3 regions of the Stenotrophomonas sp. Steno-Z1 genome follow, and region 2 is predicted to be linked to each of the others. Evidence: predicted binding sites of a transcription regulator. Region 2 holds the regulator's gene; each other region holds the start of a gene.
What was found. Region 2 encodes FliA, which starts transcription of late flagellar genes. Its sites were predicted from a motif close to TAAAGTTTNNCNNNCNNNGGCCGATAA; they were not measured.
Positions count from the first base shown of each region.

Region 1: the regulator FliA is predicted to act here: its motif matches at 1,622-1,648, upstream of AC06FD_RS06575 (methyl-accepting chemotaxis protein).
Region 3: the regulator FliA is predicted to act here: its motif matches at 1,995-2,021, upstream of flgM (flagellar biosynthesis anti-sigma factor FlgM).

Region 1 covers NZ_JBWJPB010000001.1:1,477,331-1,481,520, forward strand. Annotated here, with positions in the region: gene mnmA (tRNA 2-thiouridine(34) synthase MnmA) at 1-837, shown strand, start outside; gene hflD (high frequency lysogenization protein HflD) at 834-1,448, shown strand; gene AC06FD_RS06575 (methyl-accepting chemotaxis protein) at 1,677-2,867, shown strand; gene AC06FD_RS06580 (hypothetical protein) at 2,966-3,265, shown strand.
Region 2 covers NZ_JBWJPB010000007.1:26,627-30,816, reverse strand. Annotated here, with positions in the region: gene AC06FD_RS16175 (chemotaxis protein CheA) at 1-1,099, opposite strand, end outside; gene AC06FD_RS16170 (protein phosphatase CheZ) at 1,104-1,718, opposite strand; gene cheY (chemotaxis response regulator CheY) at 1,718-2,110, opposite strand; gene AC06FD_RS16160 (RNA polymerase sigma factor FliA) at 2,127-2,873, opposite strand; gene AC06FD_RS16155 (MinD/ParA family ATP-binding protein) at 2,870-3,757, opposite strand; gene flhF (flagellar biosynthesis protein FlhF) at 3,744-4,190, opposite strand, start outside.
Region 3 covers NZ_JBWJPB010000001.1:1,488,716-1,492,905, forward strand. Annotated here, with positions in the region: gene AC06FD_RS06600 (ATP-binding protein) at 9-1,148, opposite strand; gene AC06FD_RS06605 (flagellar protein FlgN) at 1,326-1,664, opposite strand; gene flgM (flagellar biosynthesis anti-sigma factor FlgM) at 1,661-1,963, opposite strand; gene flgA (flagellar basal body P-ring formation chaperone FlgA) at 2,073-2,723, opposite strand; gene AC06FD_RS06620 (chemotaxis protein) at 2,829-3,779, shown strand.

The DNA.
Region 1 (4,190 bases), on a different contig from region 2:
GAGGTCAAGTTCAAGCATTTCCTGGATGCGGCCCGCGAGCTGGGCGCCGAGCGCATCGCCACCGGTCACTACGCCCGCGTGGCGCAGGTGGCTGGGCGTTGGGCGCTGCTGCGCGGTGCCGACCGCAGCAAGGACCAGAGCTATTTCCTGCACCAGCTGGGCCAGGCCCAGCTGGCCGCCACGCTGTTCCCGATCGGCGACCTGCAGAAGAACGACCTGCGCCGGATCGCCCGCGATGCGCGGCTGCCCACCCACGCCAAGAAGGACTCCACCGGGATCTGCTTCATCGGCGAACGCGACTTCCGCGAGTTCCTCGGGCGCTACCTGCCGGCCCGGACCGGCGAGATCCGCGACCCGGAGGGCAACCTGATCGCCGAGCACCCCGGCGTGTTCTATTTCACCCTGGGCCAGCGCGAAGGCCTGAACATCGGCGGCGTGCGCGGCCGGCCGGCCGCGCCCTGGTACGTGGTCGGCAAGGAAGTGACCAGCAACATCCTCTACGTGGACCAGGACCGCGACAGCCCCTGGCTGCTGTCTACCCGGCTGCACTCGGAGGCGGCGCACTGGATCGCCGGGGCGCCCCCGGCGCGGCGCTTCACCTGCACCGCCCAGACCCGCTACCGCCAGCCGGACGAGCCCTGCCAGGTGCAGGTCAACGACGACGGCACGCTGCTGGTCCGTTTCGACCGCCCGCAACGCGCCGTCACCCCCGGTCAATCGCTGGTGTTGTATGACGATGAGGTCTGCCTGGGTGGCGCGGTGATCGCCGCCACCGATGCGCCGCTGGAACAGCGGCTGCGGACCGTTCCTTCTCCCTTCGAGGTATCTGCTGCATGAGTTTTTCCGTCGACGACCGCGTTCTTGCCTTGGCCGGCATTGCCCAGGCCCTGCAGCAGGTGCGCCGCATCGCCGAGACCGGCCATTCCGAAGCAGCGGTGGTGCGCACGGCGATCGACAGCGTGTTCCGCATCGACGCCGACAGCCCCCAGGCCATCTACGGCAGCCCGGCCAACGTGGCCTCGGGGCTGCGCCTGCTGCACAACTATTTCCGCAGCCAGGGCCAGGACGAGGCGCTGCCGCGCCTGGCGCTGGCGGTGCTGCAGCTGGAACGCCGCTTCGTGCGCGAGCACGCGGTGGTGGACAAGGTCAGCCAGGGCATCGCGCGCGCCCAGCGCCAGGCCACCGAGCTGGGCGACAGCGCCCATCCGGACGTGCTGGCCGCACTGGGTGGGCTGTACGCGGACACCATCAGCAACCTCAAGCCGCGGGTGATGGTCCAGGGCAACCCGCATTACCTGGGCCAGGCCGGGGTGGTGGCCGAGATCCGCGCCCTGCTGCTGGCGGCGGTGCGCTCGGCGGTGCTGTGGCGCCAGACCGGCGGCCAGTACTGGGATTTCCTGTTCTCGCGCAAGGCGATGATCGAGGCGGTGGACCGGCAGCTGCGCTGATGCACGGCGACGGGGCGGGCGGCGTGCAGCCACCCATGGGGCGGCTCCAGCGTTGATCGACACGGGTGGAGCCACCCCATGGGTGGCTGGGTCGGGCGGCCGGGGATCCCGCAGCCCCCCATGCGGTGGCGCTACCGCGGGGAGGTTTTTCGAGGGAATGTGCAGTGCAGCACTAAAGCAAACGGGGGTACGGCCGATACATCAACCGTGCACTTCCCGAGAACGTCCATGTACTCACGCATCTTCATCCGTCTAGCCGCCCCCCTGGTCCTGACCCTGCTCCTCCCCTTCGCCATCGGCTTCGAATGGCCAGCCGCCCTGCGTTGGGCGATCCTGACCACCATGACGCTCAGCTGGCTCGGGTTTGCCTGGTGGACCGCACGGGCACAGACCCAGCGCTCCCCCGAGCACGCCCGCATCCTGCGTGAGCAGGACCAGCTGCTGACCGAGCTGCGCTCCTTCGTCGCCAACGAAGTGGACGGCTCGCGCGGCGAAGTCGAACGCGCCCGTGACCTGATCCGCCATGCGGTCAGCGGCCTGGGTGGCAGTTTCGACGCCATGAACCGCAAGTCGCGCCAGCAGAGCCAGGCCCTGGCCCGCATCGTCGACCGTGCCGGTGAAGACGGCGGCGCCGGCGTCGACGTGGCCCGCTTCGCCCAGCATGCCAGCCATCGCATGGAGCAGCTGGTGGAGGCGCTGGAACAGGTCAGCGGCCAGAGCAGCAATACCGTGCAGCACATCGACCAGATGGCCCAGCACCTGGATGGCATCTTCGCGCTGCTGGAAGACGTCAAATCCATCGCCGACCAGACCAACCTGCTGGCCCTGAACGCGGCCATCGAAGCGGCGCGTGCCGGTGAAGCCGGTCGCGGCTTTGCGGTGGTCGCCGACGAGGTGCGCAACCTGTCCGAGCGCTCGACCACCTTCAACGAGCAGATCCGCAAGCTGGCGCACAGCTCCAAGGACGCCATCGCCAAGGTTCGCGAGACCGTCTCCAACATGGCCTCGCGCGACATGGACCGCTCCCGCGAAGCGCGTCATGAAGCGGCGCAGATGCTGGACAACGTGGCCCAGATCAATGCCTCGCTGGGCGACGGCATGCGCGAGATCTCCGAGTGCGGTCGTGCCATCGACAGCAGCGTGGCCGAAGCGGTGCGCGCCCTGCAGTTCGAGGACATCGCCACCCAGGCCCTGGGCGGGGTGCATACCCACCTGGACCGCCTGACCGCGATCAACCGTGAAGCGGTGGCGCTGCAGGAACTGCTGCACCGCAATGGCGGCGTGTTCGACGAGGAAGTGGTCAACGCCCTGCAGCGCACCGGCAGCCGCCTGCGCGAAATGCGCAGCGAGTGGGAGCGTCCGCCGCACAAGGCGGTGGCCCAGCAGAGCATGGCCGCTGGCGCGGTCGAGCTGTTCTGATCGACATGACGCGTGCCGGTTCCGGCACGAGCAACGGCCCCGGTTTCCCCGGGGCCGTTGTGCTTCCAACACTCGTCCTGGCTGCAGATGATCGCCCGATGTCGTTGACTGCTTCCCCCAGCCCTGCCTCCCCGTCGCCTGGCGCCCTCCCCGACGTGGACGGTCTGCCGGCCGCGCGTGCCGAGGCCCCTCCAGCCCCGATGGCCGAACCGTTGCGGGGCCTCGCCCTGATCGGGCGACTGGAGCAGCTGGCGCAGGCCGAGCTGGCACGGCTGGCCGACCGCAGCGGCTCAGCCGAGTGCGCCCTGCCCGCCCCGGTCGACCCGGCGCTGGCCGGGCTGGCCTGGGATCTCGGGTTGAGCGGCGAGGCCGCCGCCAAGGCCGCGCGCGAACGCTGAGCGGAGAGCAGCCGAGCATGGCTCGGCTCTACCGATGCCATCGCGTCCCCGGTAGTGCCGAGCCATGCTCGGCAACACATCCCACAGACATCGCACACCCGGTAGTGCCGAGCCATGCTCGGCACCCCACCCCACACGGCACTCGCGTGCGCCCCCTGCTCGATACGAAGCGTTTGGGAATACGCGTGCCGGCATCTGGCCTGGAACCAGGCGCTGCTTGGCGTGGGGAGACCGGATCAAAAGCAGCCGAGCATGGCTCGGCTCTACCGATGCCATCGCGTCCCCGGTAGTGCCGAGCCGTGCTCGGCACCGCACCCCGACAGAGATCGCACACCCCGGTAGTGCCGAGCCATGCTCGGCACCGCCCCCCACACAGCATTCGCGTGCGCCTCCGGCCCGATACGAAGCGTTTGGGAATACGCGTGCCGGCATCCGGCCTGGAACCAGGCGCTGCTTGGCGTGGGGAGACCGGATCAAGAGCAGCCGAGCATGGCTCGGCTCTACCGATGCCATCGCGTCCCCGGTAGTGCCGAGCCGTGCTCGGCAACACATCCCACAGACATCGCACACCCGGTAGTGCCGAGCCATGCTCGGCACCGCACCCCGACAGAGATCGCACACCCCGGTAGTGCCGAGCCATGCTCGGCACCGCACCCCACACAGCATTCGCGTGCGCCCCCTGCCCGATACGAAGCGTTTGGCATTACGCGTGCCGGCATCCGGCCTGAAACCAGGCGCCGCTTGGCATGGGGAGACCGGATCAAGAGCAGCCGAGCATGGCTCGGCTCTACCGATTGGGGGGATCAAGAGCAGCCGAGCGTGGCTCGGCTCTGCCGATTGGGGCGGATCAAGGGCAGTCGAGCATGGCTCGGCTCTACCGATTAGGGCGGATCAAGCGCAGCCGAGCGTGGCTCGGCTCTACCCG
Region 2 (4,190 bases):
CGCTGCGCAGCTTGCCCTGGGCTTCGCGCAGCTCCGGGGTCTCGATGCCATGGTCGATGGCGTTGCGGACCAGGTGCACCAGCGGGTCGGCGAGCGCTTCGACCAGGTTGCGGTCCAGTTCGGTTTCCGCGCCGACCAGCTCCAGCTCGACTTCCTTCTTCAGGTTGCGGGCGACGTCGCGGGCGACCTTCGGGAAGCGCGAGAACACCTTGCCCACCGGTTGCATGCGGGTGCGCATCACCGCCGACTGCAGGCGCGCGGTGGCGATGTCCAGGGTGGACACGGCGCGGTCGAGTTCTTCGTCGTGCAGGCGCGCGCGCAGGGTCTTGAGGCGGTTGCGCGAGAGCACCAGTTCGCCGATCAGGTTGACGATGGCGTCCAGGCGCTTGGTGTCCACGCGCACGGTGTGCTCGGCTTCGGCCACCGGCTTGTTGGCCGCCGGCTTGGCCGGCAGGGCCGGGGCGGCGGCGGGTGCGCGCGGGGTCGGTGCGGCGGCCACGGCCTTGGCGCCCGGGGCGGCGCCGCCGTGCAGCTGGTCCAGCAGGGCCTCGAATTCGTCTTCGCCGATCAGGCCGTCATTGGCCTTGTTCGCCGGCGCCACGGCGGTGGGCGCGGCGCCACCGTGCAACGTGTCGAGCAAAGCCTCGAACTCGTCGTCGGTGATCAACTCGCCGCTGGTCGGTGCCGCCGCAGCGGCGGCCACCGGCGCCGGCGTGGCCGGCCCGTTGACGTCGAACTGCGCGATCAGCTCCGGCGGGGCATAGCCGGGCTCGGTGCCGGCCGAGACCGAATCGAGCATCGACTGCAGGTAGTCCAGCGATTGCTGGGCCGCATCGAAGTGATGGGCCTGCAGCACCGCCTTGCCCGACCGCGCCATGCCCAGGGTTTCCTCGGCGGCGTGGCACAGTTCGACCATCGCCTGGATGCCGAGGAACCCGGCACCGCCCTTGAGGGTGTGGAAGCCGCGGAACACCGCGTTGAGCTGGTCGCTGTCCTGGGGCGACTGCTCCAGCGACACCAGCTGTTCGCCGAGGCGATCCAGGATTTCCTGGGCCTCGAGGATGAAATCGGCGGCAATATCGTCTGGAACAGCGCTCATGGTGTTACAGCCCCAAATCGGAAAGCAGGTCGTCAGCGTCGACCTGTGACACCTGGTGGCGATCCAGACCGTTCACGGCCGGGCCGGCCAGGCCGTTGTCGCGCTTGTGCGCGCTGTCGTCCTGCGGCGGCAGGCCGAGCGCGCCGAAGCCCTCGTGCACGCGGCGCACGATGCCCACCACGCGGCGGATGATCTGCCCGGTCAGGTCCTGGTAGCTCTGGGTGAGCGCGATCTCGGTGAGGTTGTGGCGGATCCGGTCCAGCTGCTGGTCCTGGTCGGCCGTCAAGCCATTGGCGCGCAGCTGCTCGGTGAGCGTGCGGCATTCCTCGGCCAGGTCCAGGGTGCGGTGGGTGGCCTGCTCGGTCATCGCCACCACGTGGTCCAGGCGTGCGCAGGCATCGTCCAGTTCGCCGGCCTCGCTGGGCAGGCTGGGCAGTTCGCCCAACGCCTGGCCCAACTCGCGGGCGAGCCGGTTCAGCCCGGCCATCATCGGCTGGGTACGCAACGCGGCCAGCGCGTCGATTTCCCGCCGCCAGCCGGCTTCGTCGCCGCTTTCCAGCGCGGCCAGGGCATCCTGCAGGCGCTGCACCAGCGCCGATTTGTCGCGGAGGGTTTCCATCAGGCGCTCGCCGCCAGGCGTTCGAAGATCTTGCCGAGCTTTTCTTCCAGGGTCTGGGCGGTGAACGGCTTGATGATGTAGCCGTTGACGCCGGACTGGGCCGCTTCGATGATCTGCTCGCGCTTGGCTTCGGCGGTCACCATCAGCACCGGCAACGTCTTCAGCTTGGCGTCGGCGCGGATCGCCTTGAGCAGGTCGATCCCGGTCATCACCGGCATGTTCCAGTCGGTGACCACGAAATCGAACGACTGGCTCTGCAACAGAGACAGCGCGGCATGCCCGTCCTCGGCTTCGGCCGTATTGGTGAAGCCCAGATCGCCCAGCAGGTTCTTGACGATACGACGCATGGTCGAGAAATCGTCGACGATCAGGATACGCATGTTCTTGTTCAAAGCACTTTCCTCGGTATCAATGGTTCTCGAGGCCGGCGTCGGCCGCCTCGAAGATCTTCAGTCGGCCACGCAGGCGCAGGACCGCCTGGCCGTGGATCTGGCAGACGCGCGACTCGCTGACACCGAGTACCGCGCCGATCTCCTTCAGATTCAGTTCCTGCTCGTAGTACAGCGACAGCACCAGCTGCTCGCGCTCGGGGAGCAGCCCGATCGCATTGCCCAGCTCGCGGCCGAATTCGCCGCGCTCAAGCACCTGCTGCGGGGTCGGACCACCCTGGGCGACGGTATCCAGCTCGCCCTGGTCTTCGATCCGCGACTCCAGGCTCAGCACCTGGCCGCGCGCGGCGTCTTCCATCAGCCGCAGGTAGTCCGGCAGGGGCATGTCCATCGCCGCGGCCACTTCGGTGGCGCTGGCGGCACGGCCGGTGCTCTGCTCCAGGCGGCGGATGGTGGAGGCGGCGTCGCGGGCGCGGCGGTGCACCGAACGCGGCACCCAGTCGCCGCGGCGGATCTCGTCGATCATCGAGCCGCGGATGCGGATCGAGGCATAGGTTTCGAACGAGGCGCCCTGGTCGGCGTCGTAGCTGCGCGAGGCCTCGATCAGGCCCATCATGCCGGCCTGGATCAGGTCATCCACTTCCACGCTCGCCGGCAACCGGGCGGCCAGGTGGTGGGCGATCCGCCGGACCAGGTCGGAGTGCTGTGCGATGCACTCGTTGGCGGCCGTGCGTTGCACCTCTTTGTATTGTGCGGCGCCTTTCATGCGGTCACCCCGCGTTGCTTGAGGATGCGTTCCAGGAAGAATTCGACCCCGCCTCGCGGCTCGGTCGGTGCCTGCCAGCGGGCGGTGCGGCGGGCGATCTCGGTGATCGCCTGCGCGGCCGGGCTGGACGGGTAGGCCTTGACCACCGGCTGCTGGCGCTGCACCGACAGGCGCAGCCAGTCGTCCTGCGGCACGCAGCCCAGGTAGTTGAGCGAGACATCAGCGAGGAACTTCTCGCAGACCCGGGTCAGCTTTTCGTAGAGCACGCGGCCTTCGTTGGGGTCGCGGACCATGTTGGCCACCACCTGGATACGGTCCACGCCGCGCTCGCGCGAGAGCACCTTGATCAGCGCGTAGGCGTCGGTGATCGAGGCCGGCTCGTCGCAGACCACTACCACGGTGTCCTGCGCGGCCTGGCAGAAGGTCAGCACGCCGTCGGTGATGCCGGCGGCGGTGTCCACCACCATGAAGTCCAGCTCACGCTCCAGTTCGGAGAACACGTTGACCAGGCCCACGTGCTCGGCCGGCTGCAGCTCGGCCATGTGGCGGCGGCCGGACGCGGCCGGCACCACCAGCACGCCGCCCGGGCCTTCGAGGATCACTTCTTCCAGGGTGCAGCGCCCGGCTACCAGGTCGGCCAGGGTCACCTTGGGCTGCAGGCCCAGGATCACGTCGATGTTGGCCAGCCCGAGATCGGCGTCCAGCAGCAGCGTGCGCTTGCCCATGTCGGCGAGCGCCACGGCCAGGTTGGCCGACACGTTGGTCTTGCCCACGCCGCCCTTGCCGCCGGTGACGGCGATGGTGCGCACAGGGCCCAGCGGCTGGCTGCGGGTGGCCGACAGCGGGAAGGTCTTGGTCAGCTTGGCATACTCACGCGACGGCATGGTTCAACTCCGGGTTGCAGGGCATATCGGCCGCGCGGCGCAAATCTTCAAGGCGAAGTACAAGATTGGCCGCACTGGCCCGGTGCAGGTCTTCGGGAACGTCCTGGCCATCGGTGACCCAGGTGATCGGCAGGCGGTGGTCCACGGCCACCGACAGGGCGGTACCGAAGCGGCCGGTTTCGTCCAGCTTGCTCAGCACCACGCCCTGCGGGTTGGCGGCGCTGAAGCGGCGGACCACTTCGTCCATGTCGCCAAAGCTGGTGTTGGCCGGCAGCACCAGCAGGGTGCGGATCTGCTGGGCGGCGCGCAGCCAGTGCAGCTGGGCAGCCAGGGCGCGGTCGCGCGGGCCCAGCCCGGCGGTGTCGATCAGCACCAGCTTGTAGTCCTGCAGGCGCTCCAGCAGCTGGTTGAGGTCGCTGCCGCTGTTGGCCTC
Region 3 (4,190 bases), on a different contig from region 2:
TGGGGTGGTCAGCGCGGCTGCTTGATCGGGAGTACCAGGCGGAACCTGGAACCTACGCCGGGGGTGCTGTCCAGGTCGATGCGGCCGTGGTGCTTGTTGACGATGCTGTAGGAAATCGACAGACCGAGACCGGTGCCGCTGCCGACCGGCTTGGTGGTGAAGAACGGGTCGAAGATGCGCTGGCGCAGGTCGGGCGAGATGCCGCCGCCGGTGTCTTCGAACTCCACCCACACGTGGTCGCCATCCACACCGGTGCGCACGGTGATCGTGCCGCGCTCGGCGATGGCGTGGCCGGCATTGAGCAGCAGGTTCATGTAGACCTGGTTGAGCTCTGACGGCAGGCATTCCACCAGCGGCAGCTGGCCGAATTCGCGCTGCAGGGTGACCTTGTACTTGAGCTCGTTCCAGATGATGTTGATGGTCGATTCGAGCCCGGAATGCAGGTCGACCAGCTTCCAGGACTCATCGCGGCCGGAATAGGAGAAGTCCTTGAGGTCGCGCACGATCCGGGTGACCCGCTCGATGCCTTCGCGCGACTCGGCCATCAGCTGCGGCAGGTCGCGGCTGATGAAATCGATGTCGAAGCGGTTGCGGATGTCGTCGATCTCCGGGATCAGCGCCTTCGGATCGGGGGCGCGCAGGGCGCGTTCGTAGGCCTCGATCACGGTGAACAGGCTGCGGAGGTATTCCTGCAGGCTGCCCAGGTTGGAGTGCACGTAGCCGATGGGGTTGTTGATCTCGTGCGCCACGCCGGCGGCAAGTTGGCCGATGGAGGCCATTTTCTCGGACTGCAGCAGCTTCTCCTGGGTGCCGTTGAGGCGCAGGTAGGCCTGGCGCAGCTCGGCATGGCGCTGCTGCAGCTCGCGTTCGTAGTCTTCCTGGCCTTCGATGCGGCGGAACAGGGCCAGGTAATGGCGCTGGCCGGCTTCTTCGTGCTGGTACAGGTGGGCGATGACCATGCGCTCGCCGACCGGCAGGCTGCCGTTCCAGTGGCCATGCAGGCGGGCGTGCTCGAGCGCGTCCGGTGGCAGCAGCTGGTGCAGCCATTGCGCCGCCCCCAGCCCGGCGGCGTTCTCGGCCTGGCCGAGCATCTCGCTGACGGCCGCATTGGCCAGGGCCACGCTGCCATCCTCGCGGAACAGCAGCATGCCTTCGTTGACACGCTCGAACAGGGCGAGCAGGACCGGCTGCGGGGGCAGCGGTGCGGTGACGAGGTTGGAAGAAGCGGTCACGGTCACATCGGGCAGTCGAAACAGGCGCCCAATATACGCGTTGGCCTGCGCGACGGAAGCCCGCGCACGCGTTCGCGGCCCGCGCGGGCCGGATCAGGCGACGGCGAGCGGCCGGCGGGTATGCAGCGTGCTGGACTGGCCCTTGGCGTCGTAGGACGAGGCGTCTTCGCTGCGGCCGAGCTGGCGCAGGGCCCAGTTGACCTCGCGGCGGCGGCGCGACAGCAGCACGCCATTGGCGCGGTTGCGCTCGGCCAGTTCCTGCAGGCGCTCGCCCTGCCCGACCGGCGGCACGGTCTCGAGCGCGCGCAGCGCCTCGAGCTTGGCGCCGGTGGCCCGGATCAGGGCCTGCACGTCATGCTCGACCAATGCCTGGCGTTCGACGTCCAAGGCATCGCTGAGGCGCTGCAATGGCTCGCTCATCGCCAGTTTCATCCCTGCAGCTGCTGGTCCAGCTCGAGCATGCGCGAGGCGATCGCATCGGGATTGATCTTGTAGGTGCCGTTCTGCAGCGACTCACGCACGGCCTGCACGCGGCCGGCGTCGATCGCCGGGGCGCTGCTCAGTTCGCGCTGCAGGGCCTGCAGGCTGGTGGCTTCACCGGTCAGGCGCAGGCTGTCGGCGGCTTCCACCGGACGCGTCGGGGAATCGGCGCTGGCGGCCGGCTTGCTGCCAAGCGCGACACTGCGCAGATGGGCGGTGGCCTGCAGGTTGCCGTCGATTTTCTGGCTCATGGAGTTGTCCTGGAAGTACGGTTCACAAGGGATAACGGCATGGAGACCGCCATCTTTAGGGGATTCTGCGGTTTTTTTGGCACATTCCGCCGCGGGTTCAGCATTGTGCTCAACGCGTCACAAAAACGTCGCCGTTGGCGGCCACGGTGCCCTGGACGATCTTCCGCGAGGACAGATTCTCCACCGACACCCGCTCGTTCTCGCCGGCGTCGGCCATCGCCTTGCCCGCGACCCGCACCTCCACGCCCCCCAACCGCGACACCAGCGCCACGTTGTCGCCACGACGCACGAGGCGCTGGGCGACCAGGTCGTTGGCCGAGAGCAGGCTGCCGGCACTGAGTGTACGCCGGGCCACCCGCCCGACCGCGGCGGCCGGATCGGCCAGCGCGGCGCCGGCGATACGGGCCACGTCACGCTGGGCAGTGGTGATATCGGCGGCGGCCAGCGTTTCTCCAGCGCTGATGCCCCGGTTGAGGATGAGTACGGCCTGGTTGCGGCGCACCTTGACCGGAACGAACAGGCGCCAGCCGCCGGCATCCGGGCAGCTGACTTCCACGGTACTGGTGCCGGTGGGCTGGGCACGCAAGCCCTGGCCGCAGGCCGGCAGGCGCAGCGCGGAATCTAGGGTGGTGTCGCCCTCGGTCCCGGCCGGCAGGGTAGACAGCGCGGCGGCGCGGATGCTGTCCACCGGCTGCCAGCCGCCGGCGGCGGACGCGGGCAGCGTGGCCAGGGCGAACACGGCAAGGATGATCCAACGCATGGCGACTCCACGGGCAAGGCACATGTGCAGCGTCCTGCAAGGGCCGTGCCGGAATCGGCGCGGCGGCGCGCTCAAGTCGGCGGGGCTGGCGCCGATACCACTCCCATGTCACATGACCTGCTCAACCGCATCGACCAGCGTACGCGCCTGGCCGGCCACAATCGTCTGGCCCTGCTGCTGTTCCGGCTCGGCGGACGCCAGCTTTTTGGCGTGAATGTGTTCAAGGTGCAGGAAGTCCTGCGCCGCCCGGACCTGTTCCAGGTGCCCGGGCTGCCCAGCCAGTTCGCCGGCGTGGCCGATGTGCGTGGCCGCTCGGTGCCGGTGCTGGACCTTGGGCTGGCGATCGGCCACCCCGAACGCGAACCGAATGCCGACAAGGCGCCGGGCTACCTGGTGGTGACCGAGTTCAACCGGTCGATCCAGGGCTTCCTGGTGAGCGGGGTGGAACGCATCGTCAACATCGCGGTGGAGGATATCCACCCGCCGCCGGAACTGGGCGCCGAATCGAGCTATCTGACTGCGGTGACGCGGTTCCAGGGCGAGTTGATCCAGGTGATCGACGTGGAAAGCGTGCTGGCCGATATCGCGCAGGTGCGCGGCGAGGCGGTGCTGGACCCGTCCCTGGCGCAGGCGCTGCCCACCGATGGGCCGCAGCTGCAGGTGCTGGTGGTGGACGACTCGCGGGTGGCCCGCCAGCAGATCCGCAGCGTGCTGGACCAGTTGGGGGTGGGGGCGACCCTGCTGTCAGACGGCAAGCAGGCGCTGGACCACCTGCTGCAGATCCATGCCTCGGGCGAGAACCCGGCCGAGCGCTACGCGATGGTGATTTCGGACATCGAGATGCCGGCGATGGACGGTTACACGCTGACGACGGAAATCCGTCGCCACCCGGGCCTGGCGGGGCTGTACGTGCTGCTGCACACCTCGTTGTCGGGCGTGTTCAACAACGCGATGGTCGAGCGGGTGGGCGCCAACGCGTTCGTGGCCAAGTATTCGCCGCACGAGTTGGCCGATTTCGTGCTGGACCGGTTGCGGAAGGTGGCGTTGGCGGCCTGATTGTCCGGGTGGGTAGCGGCGGTTGGCATACCGCTTGCGGGACGGAGTGGATGGGGCGGCGCCCTGGTCATCTTGTGAGCGTTGAGTAGGAGCAGCCGAGCATGGCTCGGCTTTGCCGGTGTCCAGGCGCAGCCGAGCATGGCTCGGCCCTACCGGTGTCCAGGAGCAGCCGAGCATGGCTCGGCTCTACCGGTGTCCAGGCGCAGCCGGGCATGGCTCGGCTCTACCGGTGTCCAGGAGCAGCCGAGCATGGCTCGGCTCTACCCGTGTCCAGGAGCAGCCGAGCATGGCTCGGCTCTACCAGTGTCCAGGAGCAGCCGAGCATGGCTCGGCTCTACCGGTGTCCAGGCGCAGCCGGGCATGGCTCGGCTCTGTCGGTTTATCAAGCCCAGCGCTCCGCTGGGCTTTTTT